Regions from separate parts of the Micromonospora sp. NPDC005257 genome, predicted to be linked through region 2. Evidence: predicted binding sites of a transcription regulator. Region 2 holds the regulator's gene; the other holds the start of a gene.
The links. The regulator HrcA, encoded in region 2, represses chaperone genes, less so after heat shock. The targets are predictions, from matches to a motif close to GGTTNGCACNCTCNNNNNGAGNGTGCNAACC.
Positions count from the first base shown of each region.

Region 1 (6,120 bases), on a different contig from region 2:
GCACCGTCCGGTTGCTGGACGGAGCCCGCGTCGGGTCGCGGCCGAAGCGCTGGCCCGCCGGTCTGGCGGAGGTCGCCACCGCGGACCTGCGGGTGGTGCTGGTGTTCAGCACCTCCTGCAACAGCTGCGAGAAGGCGGCCGGCGAGGTCGGCGACCTGGCCGACAGGCGTGACTTCGCCGTCCTGATCTCGACGATCGACCAGGAGCGCGGCGAGGACTTCATGACCCGACACGAACTGGCGGGACTCCCGCACCACATCGACGTGGGTGGCGAATGGGTGGCAGAAGAACTGGGCGTGATGACCAGCCCGTCGGCGCTGGTCTTCCGGCACGGGCGCCTGGTTTCGGCATTGTTGTTCACCGATCTGGCGGCGCTCAGCGGCGCCGTCTTCCCGGTCAAGGAGGCTGTTGGGAATGAATGAGGAGAAAATGACGGCGACAGGCCGTCGCGGGGGTAGCCGGCGAGGCTTCCTCGCAAAGATCGGCGTCGCCGGCCTGGTGGCGTCAGGGGCGGTCTTCGCCCGCTCGACGCCGGCGATGGCGGGCAACTACCAGTGCTGCAACCTCGTCTACGCCCCACCGAACATCTCGTACTCGACGTGCAGCTCGGCCACCTACAAGTACATCTGGTACTGCTCGGTCAACGCCTACCTGCACTGCAACTGCTGCGAGAAGAAGACCAAGTCGGGCAGCATCACCGGATCCGGCGCCCACTGCCAGTACAACTGAGCCCGCCGATGGTCGTCTGGCTCGTCGTCGGCATCGCGGGAGCGGTGCTGCAGATTCTCAGTCCTTGAGGCCTCTCCATGGCTGGGGTCGCCAGCCCTATGTTGAGGCGGAACGTATCGGAAGGACTTCGATTCCTGGCGGGCCTCGCGGTCGGCGGACTCGTCGCCGGAATGGTTCTCGCCGTGCCGGTCTACCTGATCGGATCGGCGGTCGGGGAACTGGTCCCCGAGACATGGCGGGTCGTGGCCCTCGTCGCACTCGCGGTGCTGTTCGGCGTCCTGGATCTGCTCGACCGGACGCCGCACATCTGGCGACAGGTGCCGCAGCGACTGGTCCGGACCCTGCCGGCCGGCACGCTCGGGGTGGTCTGGGGGATCGACCTGGGTCTGTTCTTCACCACGCAGAAGACCACGTCGCTGATCTGGTTGGCCACGGCGGGCGTCGTGCTTGTCGCACCCGGATCCGCGCCGTTGGTGCTGGTTGTCACGGCCCTCACCGTGACCCTCCTGGTCACTCTCTGGAGCCTGACCAGGAAGGCCGCCGAGATCGAGGAAAGGAGTGACCGGCTATGGGTGAGTCGGGTTCGACGGGTCTCCGGAGCGGCGATGCTGCTGCTGGCGGCAGCCCTCGCCGTGACCGTCGTTTCCCCGTGACCCCCACTCTGGAACCCGACACGACCCAGGGGCAGGTGGTGATCACCAGGTTCCACTGTGGTGATCTGGTGCGCGTGCTGGTCGTCCTGCTGCTGCATCTGCGGGTGAAGCGGGACGTCCGTCGCCATGCCGAGGGCTTCCTCGGCATCAGGCTGCTCGTGCGGTGGCGGGAGCGGACGGTGTGGAGCATCTCGCTCTGGCGGGATCTCGACAGCGTCTACTCGATGGGCGGGGTGTCCAGGCACGTCGCCGCGTCGAGGGTGCCCGCGAAGCTCGGCGTCACCACCAGTTGCGACATCTTCTGCCACGTCGGTGAGTGGACCCGGGTCATGTTCGGCGGCGGCAGGTGTCCGCCCCGGCCCGGCGGACGCTCCGGAGATTGATGTCCGAACACATGTGAACAAACAGGTTCTGCTAATCGGGAGGAGTCCCAGAATGCCTTTGCCAACCGACCGCGGCGTCGTGGTCATCGACGTCGAGGACGACGGTACGAGCACCGTGCGCATCTGTGCGGAGGTCGTGAACGGCGCACCCGTCGACGTCTTCGCGGAACACCACGGCGCCGTACACGTCCGTGTGCACAACGACGTCCCGATGTTCACCCAGGGGCGGCGTAGCGTCTCCAAGCGGATCGCCGAGGTCTACGACGACAACGGCACGATCAACGTCGGCCGGGTCCGCGGCGCGGCCTGATCCGTTAGTCGGCGCGGGGGACGGGCCGGTCGTGCCGGCGGCCGGTCCTCCGCGCGTTTCCCGTTTTCGTCGCCAGACGGGCGGACAGCGGGGCGGCCCGCGCACCCGACAGCGGGGCGGCCTGCGCGTCCGTCACCGGGTGGACAGCGGAGCGACCTGCGCGTCCGTCAACGTCAAGAGGTCGGTCGGGGCCAGCTCGACCTGGAGCCCGCGCCGGCCCGCCGAGACGTAGACGGTGGGGTGGGCGAGCGCCGACGAGTCCAGCATCGTGGGCAGCCGCCGGCGCTGGCCGAGCGGGCTGATCCCGCCGCGCAGGTAGCCGGTGGCCCGCTCGGCCACCGCCCGGTCGGCCATTGCCGCCCGCTTACCGCCGACGGCCGCGGCGAGGGCCTTGAGGTCCAGTTCGCCGGTGACCGGCACGACCGCCACGGTCAGCGCGCCGTCGACCTCGGCGACCAGCGACTTGAACACCCGCTCCGGCGGCACTCCCAGCGCCGCCGCGACCAGCGCGCCGTAGTTCGGCGCGTCCGGGGAGACGTCGTACGGATGGGTGCTGTGCGCGATCCTCCGCTTCACCAGCAGCGCCGTCGCCGGAGTGCCCTGTCCCGCCATGACCGTCACGCTAACCGGGCGCGGCGCGGGTGGGCGAGTTGAAAACACCCGCGCCCCGGGGCGCGGGACGACCGGCGCGTCGGGTGCGGGCAGGGCCGCACCACCTCGTCGGACGGCAGCCCGGCCGGTCGGCGCCTACCCGCCGGGCCGGCAGACCAGCACCGTCGGCGCGCCGGCCACGCGGGTCAGCACCAGGCCGGCCGCCTCGTCGCCGGCCAGCCGCAGGTCACGGCGCAGCTTCTCCGGCTCCAGCGCCGACCCGCGCTTGCGGATCTCCACCCGGCCGACCCGCCGCTCCCGCAGCAGGGCGCGCAGCCGCTTCAGCGAGAACGGCAGCACGTCGGTGATCTCCAGGCAGCGGGCGAACGGGGTGGGGCGGGCCTCGTCGGCGTACAGGTAGGCGATCGACGGGTCGGCGAGCGTGGCGTCGAGGTCGCCGGCCAGCTCGGCGACCAGGTGCGCGCGCACCACCGCCGGATCCGGGTCGTAGAGGAAGCGGCGGACCGGTCCCACCGGCGCCTCCTGAGCGCCCGTGCCGGTGAGGTGATAGGAGGGGACCCTTTTACTACCGGAGGCGTTAATAAGGGGCCCTTCCTTCTCGCGCAGCACAGTGGCGCGGCGCGGGACCTCGGCCAGTTCGCCGCACCAGAGCGCGGCCTCGACCAGGTCGCCGTCCACGCTCACCCACTCCGCCTCGGCGCCGGCCGGGATCAGCGCGTGGTCCAGCCCGGGCGCCACCTTCACCACGGTGCGCGGCACGCGTGCGGCCAGGGCGGTGACGAAGTCCCACGGCGGCGAGTAGGCGTTCGGGTCGAAGACGCGCCGCCCGGTGCCGGCCCGCCGCCGCGCCGGATCGCAGAACACCGCGTCCACCCCGGTCACGTCGAACGCCGTGGCGTCGCCGCACTCCACCGTCACCAGATCCGCGAGCCCGGCCGCCTCGGCGTTCACGGCGGCCATCGCGGCGGTCACCGGGTCGGCCTCCACCGCGTACACCCGGATGCCGGCGCGGCCGGCGGCGAGCGCGTCGGCCCCCAGACCGCATCCCAGGTCCGCGAGCGTGGTCACGCCCGCGGCGCGCAGCCGTGCGGCCCGCCGGTCGGCGACGGCGCGACGGGTGGCCTGCTCCAGCCCCGCCCGGGTGAGGAACATCCCGGCCGCCGCGGCGCCGAACTTGCCTGCTGCCCGGCGGCGCAGCTCCGCCTGGGTGAGCGCGGCGGCGGCGAGGTCCCCGGGCATCCCGGCCGAGCGCAGCGCGGCCGCCGCCGCCAGCGGGTCGCCGCCGGCCACCCGCCCGGCCGCGGCGAGCGCCGCCGACCCCTCGGGGGTACGCAGCGCGGCGAGCTGGTCGAGGTCCACGCGCCCATTCTCCCGGCCCGGTTCGCGGGCGACACGGAGGGCGACGTGCTGGCACTCTCCTTGACGGAGTGCTAGCCGAGGAATAACCTGCGATTAGCACTCTCACCCTGAGGGTGCCAACGCCCGAGCCTCGTGCCCGGGGGTTGAGCGCCAGGCGGACCGGCACCCGCGACGACGGCCCCGCCCGGTGGCATGTAGCAGATTGACGCTGGTCGGCGTGCCGACCGGCAACGACACCAAGTACCCGGGAGGGTATGCCCGTGACTACTGCGACCAAGGTTGCGATCAAGCCGCTCGAGGACCGCATCGTGGTCCAGGCGAACGAGGCCGAGACCACCACCGCCTCGGGCATCGTGATCCCCGACACCGCGAAGGAGAAGCCGCAGGAGGGCACCGTCCTCGCTGTCGGCCCGGGCCGGATCGACGACAAGGGCAACCGCGTGCCGATCGACGTGAAGGTCGGCGACACCGTCCTCTACTCGAAGTACGGCGGCACCGAGGTCAAGTACGCCGGCGAGGAGTACCTGGTGCTCTCCGCCCGCGACGTCCTCGCGGTCATCGAGAAGTAAGCAACCGATCAGTGTCGTTGCCCCGGTCCGGCTCGCCGGGCCGGGGCAACGTCGCTTCGAAGGGATACTGATGGCGAAGATCCTCAGCTTCTCGGACGACGCCCGGCACCTGCTCGAGCACGGTGTCAACGCCCTCGCAGACGTGGTCAAGGTCACCCTCGGCCCGCGCGGGCGCAACGTCGTCCTGGACAAGAAGTTCGGTGCGCCCACGATCACCAACGACGGCGTGACCATCGCCAAGGAGATCGAGCTCACCAACCCGTACGAGAACCTCGGCGCGCAGCTGGTCAAGGAGGTGGCGACCAAGACCAACGACGTCGCCGGCGACGGGACCACCACCGCGACCGTGCTGGCCCAGGCCATGGTCCGCGAGGGCCTGCGCAACGTGACCGCCGGCACCAACCCGACCGGCCTGAAGCGGGGCATCGACGCGGCGGCCGCCAAGGTCTCCGAGGCGCTGCTCGGCAAGGCCGTCGAGGTCTCCGGCAAGGAGTCGATCGCGCACGTCGCCACCGTCTCCGCGCAGGACGCCGCCATCGGTGAGCTGATCGCCGAGGCGATGGAGAAGGTCGGCCGCGACGGCGTCATCACCGTCGAGGAGGGCTCCGCGCTCACCACCGAGCTGGAGGTGACCGAGGGTCTCCAGTTCGACAAGGGCTTCATCTCGCCGAACTTCGTCACCGACCTGGAGGCGCAGGAGGCGGTCCTGGAGGACCCGTACATTCTGATCACCACGCAGAAGATCTCGGCGATCGAGGAGCTGCTGCCGCTGCTGGAGAAGGTCCTCCAGAACAACAAGCCGCTGCTCATCGTCGCCGAGGACGTCGAGGGCCAGGCCCTGTCGACGCTCGTGGTCAACGCGCTGCGCAAGACCGTCAAGGTCTGCGCGGTCAAGGCCCCCGGCTTCGGCGACCGCCGCAAGGCGATGCTCCAGGACATGGCGATCCTGACCGGCGCCGAGCTGGTCGCCCCGGAGCTGGGCTACAAGCTCGACCAGGTCGGCCTGGAGGTGCTCGGCAGCGCCCGGCGCGTCGTGGTCGACAAGGAGAACACCACTGTGGTCGACGGTGGCGGGCAGGCCGCCGAGGTCGCCGACCGGGTCGCCCAGATCCGCAAGGAGATCGAGGCCTCCGACTCCGAGTGGGACCGGGAGAAGCTGGCCGAGCGGCTGGCGAAGCTCTCCGGCGGCATCGCCGTGATCAAGGTCGGCGCGGCCACCGAGGTCGAGATGAAGGAGCGCAAGCACCGCATCGAGGACGCGATCGCCGCGACCAAGGCCGCGGTCGAGGAGGGCACGGTTCCGGGTGGCGGCGCCGCCCTGGCCCAGATCCTGCCGGTGCTCGACGACGACCTGGGCTTCACCGGCGAGGAGAAGGTCGGCGTCTCGATCGTGCGCAAGGCGCTCGTCGAGCCGCTGCGCTGGATCGCGCAGAACGCCGGCCACGACGGCTATGTCGTGGTGCAGAAGGTCATCGCCCAGGAGTGGGGCCACGGCCTCGACGCCG
Region 1 covers NZ_JBIAKL010000002.1:95,130-101,249, reverse strand. The annotation lists gene ACFYO8_RS03935 (hypothetical protein) at 1-422, shown strand, start outside; gene ACFYO8_RS03930 (hypothetical protein) at 415-729, shown strand; gene ACFYO8_RS03925 (hypothetical protein) at 807-1,382, shown strand; gene ACFYO8_RS03920 (hypothetical protein) at 1,379-1,765, shown strand; gene ACFYO8_RS03915 (hypothetical protein) at 1,818-2,075, shown strand; gene ybaK (Cys-tRNA(Pro) deacylase) at 2,208-2,687, opposite strand; gene ACFYO8_RS03905 (methyltransferase domain-containing protein) at 2,823-4,046, opposite strand; gene groES (co-chaperone GroES) at 4,301-4,615, shown strand; gene groL (chaperonin GroEL) at 4,686-6,120, shown strand, end outside.
Region 1: a site for HrcA is predicted at 4,138-4,168, ahead of groES (co-chaperone GroES). Genes of this name have one in related genera too.

Region 2 (6,120 bases):
CGCCGCGCGTCTTGGCGAAGTCGCGCAGCATCCGCTCCTGGTCGGCGTCCAGCTTGGTCGGGGTACGCACGTCCAGGTGCACGTAGAGGTCACCCCGGCCGGTGCCGCGCAGGTGCGGTACGCCCCGGGCGCGCAGCCGCAGCGTGCTGCCGGGCTGGGTGCCCGGCTTGACGTCGACCGTCTCCTCGCTGTCCAGCGTCTTGATGGTCAGCCGGGTGCCGAGCGCGGCGGCGGTCATCGGGACGGTGACCCGGCAGTGCAGGTCGTCGCCCTTGCGGGAGTAGACGTCGTGCGGCCGCTCGTGGATCTCGACGTAGAGGTCACCGGCAGTGCCGCCACCCGGGCCGACCTCGCCCTGCTGGGCCAGGCGGATCCGCATGCCGTCCTCGACCCCGGCCGGGATCTTGACGGTCAGCGAGCGGCGGGTACGCACCCGGCCGTCACCGGCGCAGGTCGGGCAGGGGTGCGGGATGGTGGTCCCGTAGCCCTGGCAGACGGTGCACGGCCGGGCGGAGACCACCTGGCCGAGGAAGGTCCGCTGCACCGACTGCACCTCGCCGCGGCCACCGCACGCCTCGCAGGTGGCCAGGTGGGTGCCGGCGGCGGTGCCGGCGCCGGAGCAGGTGGTGCAGAGCACAGCGGTGTCGACGGTGATCGGCGCCTCGACGCCGAACGCGGTCTCGTTGAGGTCCAGTTCCAGGCGCAGGATCGCGTCCGCGCCGGGGCGGGTACGCGGCCGGGGCCCCCGGCTGCCGCCCGCGGCGCCGCCGAAGAACGCGTCCATGATGTCCTGGAAGCCGACGAACGGACCGGCTCCGCCGGGCCCGCCCGGGCCGCCCATGCCACCGCCGCCCGGGGCGAGCGGGTCGCCGCCCAGGTCGACGATCTGCCGCTTCCGGTCGTCCGAGAGGACCTCGTACGCGGCGTTGATGTCCTTGAACTTCTCCTGGGCCTCCGGGTCCGGGTTGACGTCCGGGTGGAACTGCCGCGCCAGCTTGCGGTAGGCACGCTTGATCTCGTCGTCGGAGGCGTCCCGGCTCACGCCGAGAATGCCGTAGTAGTCCCTGGCCACTGCGTTAGGTGTCCTCATGTTCGTCTCGCGTCGCTCCGGTCGTCGGCCGGAACCGGCCGTCGGCCCTGACTGTCAGTTCTGGGCCAGCAGTTCGCCCACGTAGCGTGCCACGGCCCGGACCATGGCGATATTGCCGGGGTAGTCCATCCGGGTCGGCCCGAGCACGCCGAGCCCACCGACGATCGTGCTGCCCGGTCCGTAGCCGGTGCTGACCACCGAGGCGGCCCGCAGGTTGTCGAATTCGTTCTCGTCGCCGATGAGCACCCGGGTGGTGCTCGGCTCCGTCTCGCCGATCAGCTTGAGCAGCACTACCTCTTCTTCGAGCGCCTCCAGGATGGGCCGCAGCGAGCCCTGGAAGTCGAGCAGGCCACCCCGGGTGAGGTTGGCCTGCCCGGCCAGCGCGAGGCGTTCCTCGTGCCGTTCCACGAGGGTTTCCAACAGCACTGTGGAGAGCGTGGTCATGGCCGGGCGCAGATGCGGCGCGGACTCCTCGACGAGCGCCTGCACCAGCGGCGGCGTCTCGGCAAGCTGGCTGCCCACCAGCTTCTCGTTCACCAGCTTGCGCAGGTCGGTCACGTCGTCGGCGGGCACGGGGGCGGGCAGCTCGACCAGCCGCTGCTCGACCCGGCCGGTGTCGGCGATCATGACGACCATCAGCCGGGTGGTGGAGATCGGCACCAGCTCCAGGTGGCGCACCTTGGAGCGGGCCAGGCTCGGATACTGCACCACGGCGACCTGCCGGGTGAGCTGCGCGAGCAGCCGGACCGTGCGGTGCACCACGTCGTCCAGGTCGACGGCGCCGACGAGGAAGCGCTCGATCGCCCGGCGCTCGGCCGGGCTCAGCGGCTTCACCCGGGAGAGCCGGTCGACGAAGAGACGGTAGCCGCGGTCGGTGGGCACCCGGCCGGCACTGGTGTGCGGCTGCCGGATGTAGCCCTCCTCCTCCAGCACCGCCATGTCGTTACGCACGGTGGCCGGCGAGACGCCGAGCTGGTGCCGCTCGACCAGGGCCTTGCTGCCCACCGGCTCCTGCGTGGCGACGTAGTCCTCGACGATCGCGCGCAGCACGGCGAGTTTGCGGTCGTCGAGACCCATGTCCCACCTCCTGACGCACCTCGGTCGGGCCGGCACGCGGCATCCGCCGGGCGGCTGGCACTCGACTGTAGCGAGTGCCAGTCTACGTCGGCACCCCCGCAGACGCGACGATCGTCTGACGGACCTGCGGTGCGGCCCGCCACCCGGCTCCGCCCGATCGGCCCGAACGGCCGGTCATCGTCGGTCTGTGTCGCTCTGGTGCGAGTTGACCCGTGCACCTACCGTGGCGACCATGACTGAACCTCCTCGCCCTCCGGGGGCAGGGGACTACGGACCCCAACCCGACCCGTCGGCGCCGTACGGCTCGTCGCCGGGCAGCGAACCGCCCACCGCCCCACTGTCCGGGGCTCCGGGTGCCGGCGGCTATCCCCCGCCCGGCGACTATCCGCCTCCGGGCGGCTACCCCCCGCCGGGCGGCGCGCCCGGCTACGACACCGGCTACCCGGCCGGTGCCGGGTACGGCCCCGCCGCGTACGCCAACAGCGACGAGAAGACGTGGGCCCTGGTGGCGCACTTCGGCGGCGCGGCCGGCGTCATCGTCGGCGGCGGCCTGCTCGGCTGGGTCGCCCCGCTGATCGCGATGATGGTCCGCGGCCAGCAGTCGCCGACCGTCCGCGCCCACGCGGTCTCGGCGCTGAACTTCCAGATCACCTGGACCATCGCCAGCGTGCTCGCCTGGGTGATCACGGTCGTCACCTGCGGGATCCTGTTCTTCGTCCCGATGCTGGTCTGGCTGGTGCCGCTGATCTTCGGGATCATCGGTGGGGTCAAGGCCAACGAGGGCGTGCTCTACCGCTACCCGATGACCTTCAACTTCATCAAGTGACACCGCCGGCCGGCCGAGGGGGCGGCCGGCCGGTGCCGGTCACGGCAGCAGGTCACGTACCACCGCGTCGGCCAGCAGCCGTCCGCGCAGCGTCAGCACCACCAGCCCTCGCGCGTACGCCCCGGCGTCGAGCAGCCCGGCGTCCCGGGCCCGCTCGGCGCCCGCCCGGCCGGGCTCGTCCAGCACGTCCAGCGGCAGGCCGGAGGCGAGCCGCACCCGCAGCATCACGTCCTCCATGTGCTGTTCGTCCGGGGTGAGCAGTTCCCGGGCCAGCGCGGGTGAGGCGCCCTCGGCCAGCCGCGCCGCGTACGCGCTCGGGTGCTTGACGTTCCACCAGCGCACGCCGCCGACGTGGCTGTGCGCCCCCGGGCCCAGGCCCCACCAGTCGGCGCCGGTCCAGTAGAGCAGGTTGTGCCGGCACGCCGCCGTCGCCGAGCGGGCCCAGTTCGACACCTCGTACCAGGAGAACCCGGCCGCGCCGAGCGCGTCCTCCGCGGCCAGGTAGCGGTCCGCCGCCACGTCGTCGGAGGGATACGGCAGCTCGCCCCGGCGCATCCGCGCGGCCAACCGGGTGCCGTCCTCCACGATCAGGGCGTACGCGCTGACGTGGTCCACCCCGGCGTCGACCACCTGGGCCAGCGAGGCGGCGAAGTCCTCCGCCGTCTCCCCCGGCGTGCCGTAGATCAGGTCCAGGTTCACGTGCTCGAACCCGGCGTCGCGGGCCTCCAGGGCGGCGGCGGTGGCCCGGCCCGCGCTGTGCCGCCGGTCGAGCACCGCGAGCACGCCCGGCGCGGCGGACTGCATGCCCAGCGAGATCCGGGTGTAGCCGGCGGCCCGCAGCGTCTTGAGCGACTCCGGGCTCACCGACTCGGGGTTGGCCTCGGTGGTCACCTCGGCGTCGGCGGCCAGCCCCCAGACGCGGTCGATGCCGTCGAGGATCCGGGCCAGGTCGTCGGCGGGCAGCAGGGTGGGCGTGCCGCCGCCGACGAAGACGGTGTCCACCCGCTGCGGCGGCGAGTCGCCCAGCACCCGGGCGGCCAGCGCCAGCTCGGCCAGCACGGAGTCGGCGTACGTCTCGCGGCTCGCCCCGCCGCCCAGCTCCGAGGCGGTGTACGTGTTGAAGTCGCAGTAACCGCACCGGGAGGCGCAGAACGGGACGTGGACGTACACGCCGAAGCCGCGCGCGCCGACGGCGCGACGGGCGGTGGCGGGCAGCGATCCGTCGCGCGGGACGGGTTCGCCTTCTGGAAGGACGCCGGGCATGGCCACTAGTCTGCCCGGCATGACCTCTCCGGACGCTCTCGTGCGAGTCGCCACGGCCCGTGGGGTGACCACCCTCACCCTGGACAGCCCGCACAACCGCAACGCGCTCTCCACACCCCTGATGACCCAGCTGCTGGCCGGGCTGGCCGACGCGGTCGCCGACGACGCGGTACGCGCGATCGTGCTCGACCACACCGGCCCGGTCTTCTGCTCCGGCGCCGACCTGAAGGAGACCGCCGCCGCGTACGCCAGCGGCACCGTGCCCGCCGGGATGCTCGGCGACGTGCTGGTGGCGGTACGGGAATGCCCGAAGCCGGTGGTGGCGAAGGTGGCCGGGCCGGCCCGGGCCGGTGGGCTGGGCCTGATCGCCGCCGCCGACCTGGCGGTCTGCGCGCAGGAGGCGACGTTCGCGTTCACCGAGGTGCGGATCGGGGTGATCCCGGCGGTGATCTCGGCGACCGTGCTGCCCCGGCTGGGCCAGCGGGCGGCCGCCGAGCTGTACCTGACCGGCGACACGTTCGACGGCCGCCGCGCCGCCGAGATCGGCCTGGTCACCGCCGCGGTGCCGGCCGGCGAGCTGGACGCCGCCGTCGGCCGCTACTGCGACTCGCTCGTCAAGGGCGCCCCGGGGGCGCTGGCCGGGGCGAAGGAGCTGCTGCGCCGGCCCGCCGGGCCCGACCTGCGGGCCGAGATCGCCGAGTTGGCCGCGCTCTCCACCGGGTACTTCCTCTCCGACGAAGGGCGCGAGGGCGTGATGGCGTTCCGGGAGAAGCGTCCCGCCGCCTGGGTGCCCGCCGGCGACTGAGCTGTGCGGCGGGCCCCACATGAGCGATCTTGGGGCCCGCCGGTCGGCCGAGGCCCGCGCCGGCGGAGGGGACGTACGCTTGTCGGACTGTCGGGACAGGGGGTGCGGGTGCGGACGCGAGGGGCGATCGTGGCGGCCGGTGTGGCGGTGTGCGTGCTGGCACTGCTCGCGGTCTATGTCGTGACCAAGCAGTTCGGTGAGCACCTGCGGCTGCCGCTGGCCAGCCGGACCTGCACCGTGAGGGCGGACGGCGAGGTGGTGCTCGGCGCCGACCAGATGGCGAACGCGGCGACGATCGCGGCCATCGGGATGCAGCGCCGGATGCCCGAGCGGGCGGTGGTGGTGGCGCTGGCGACGGCGTACCAGGAGTCGCACCTGCGCAACATCGCGCACGGCGACCGCGACTCGCTCGGCCTGTTCCAGCAGCGCCCGAGCCAGGGCTGGGGCACCCCGGAGGAGATCCAGGACCCGCGGTACGCGGCGAACAAGTTCTACGCCGCGCTGAAGAAGGTCAAGGGCTGGGAGCGGATGCGGGTCACCGACGCCGCCCAGCGGGTGCAGCGGTCGGCGTTCCCCGAGGCGTACGAGAAGTGGTCGGACGAGTCGGAGGTCCTCACCCGGGCGCTGCTCGGCCACGCGACCGGCGCGGTGGCCTGCACCGTCTCCTCACCGCCGACGATGCGCGGCCCGGCCGCCGCCAGCGCCGTGCTGGAGAGCCTGTCACTGGACTGGGGGCTGCCACAGCTGCCCACGGCGACGGACCTGACCGCGCTCACCGTGCCGGCCGGTGACGATCGCAACGGCTGGCGGTACGCGCACTGGCTGGTCTCGCACGCCGACGACCACGGCGTGAAGAAGGTCCGCTTCGGCAACCTGGAATGGACCGCCGAGCAGGGCTCCTGGGCCCGGGTGAAGGGCGACCCCGCCACCGAGGTGCGCGCCGAGGTGTTCGCCGCCTGACCGGCGCCGGATCGCCCGGCGCTCAGCCCTTTACCGCTCCGGCGACCAGGCCGGAGACCATCCGGCGCTGCACCAGCAGGAAGAACACGATCACCGGCA
Region 2 covers NZ_JBIAKL010000017.1:55,520-61,639, reverse strand. The annotation lists gene dnaJ (molecular chaperone DnaJ) at 1-1,072, opposite strand, end outside; gene hrcA (heat-inducible transcriptional repressor HrcA) at 1,145-2,167, opposite strand; gene ACFYO8_RS27710 (DUF4870 domain-containing protein) at 2,400-2,993, shown strand; gene hemW (radical SAM family heme chaperone HemW) at 3,033-4,256, opposite strand; gene ACFYO8_RS27700 (enoyl-CoA hydratase-related protein) at 4,276-5,061, shown strand; gene ACFYO8_RS27695 (hypothetical protein) at 5,164-6,021, shown strand; gene ACFYO8_RS27690 (carbohydrate ABC transporter permease) at 6,044-6,120, opposite strand, start outside.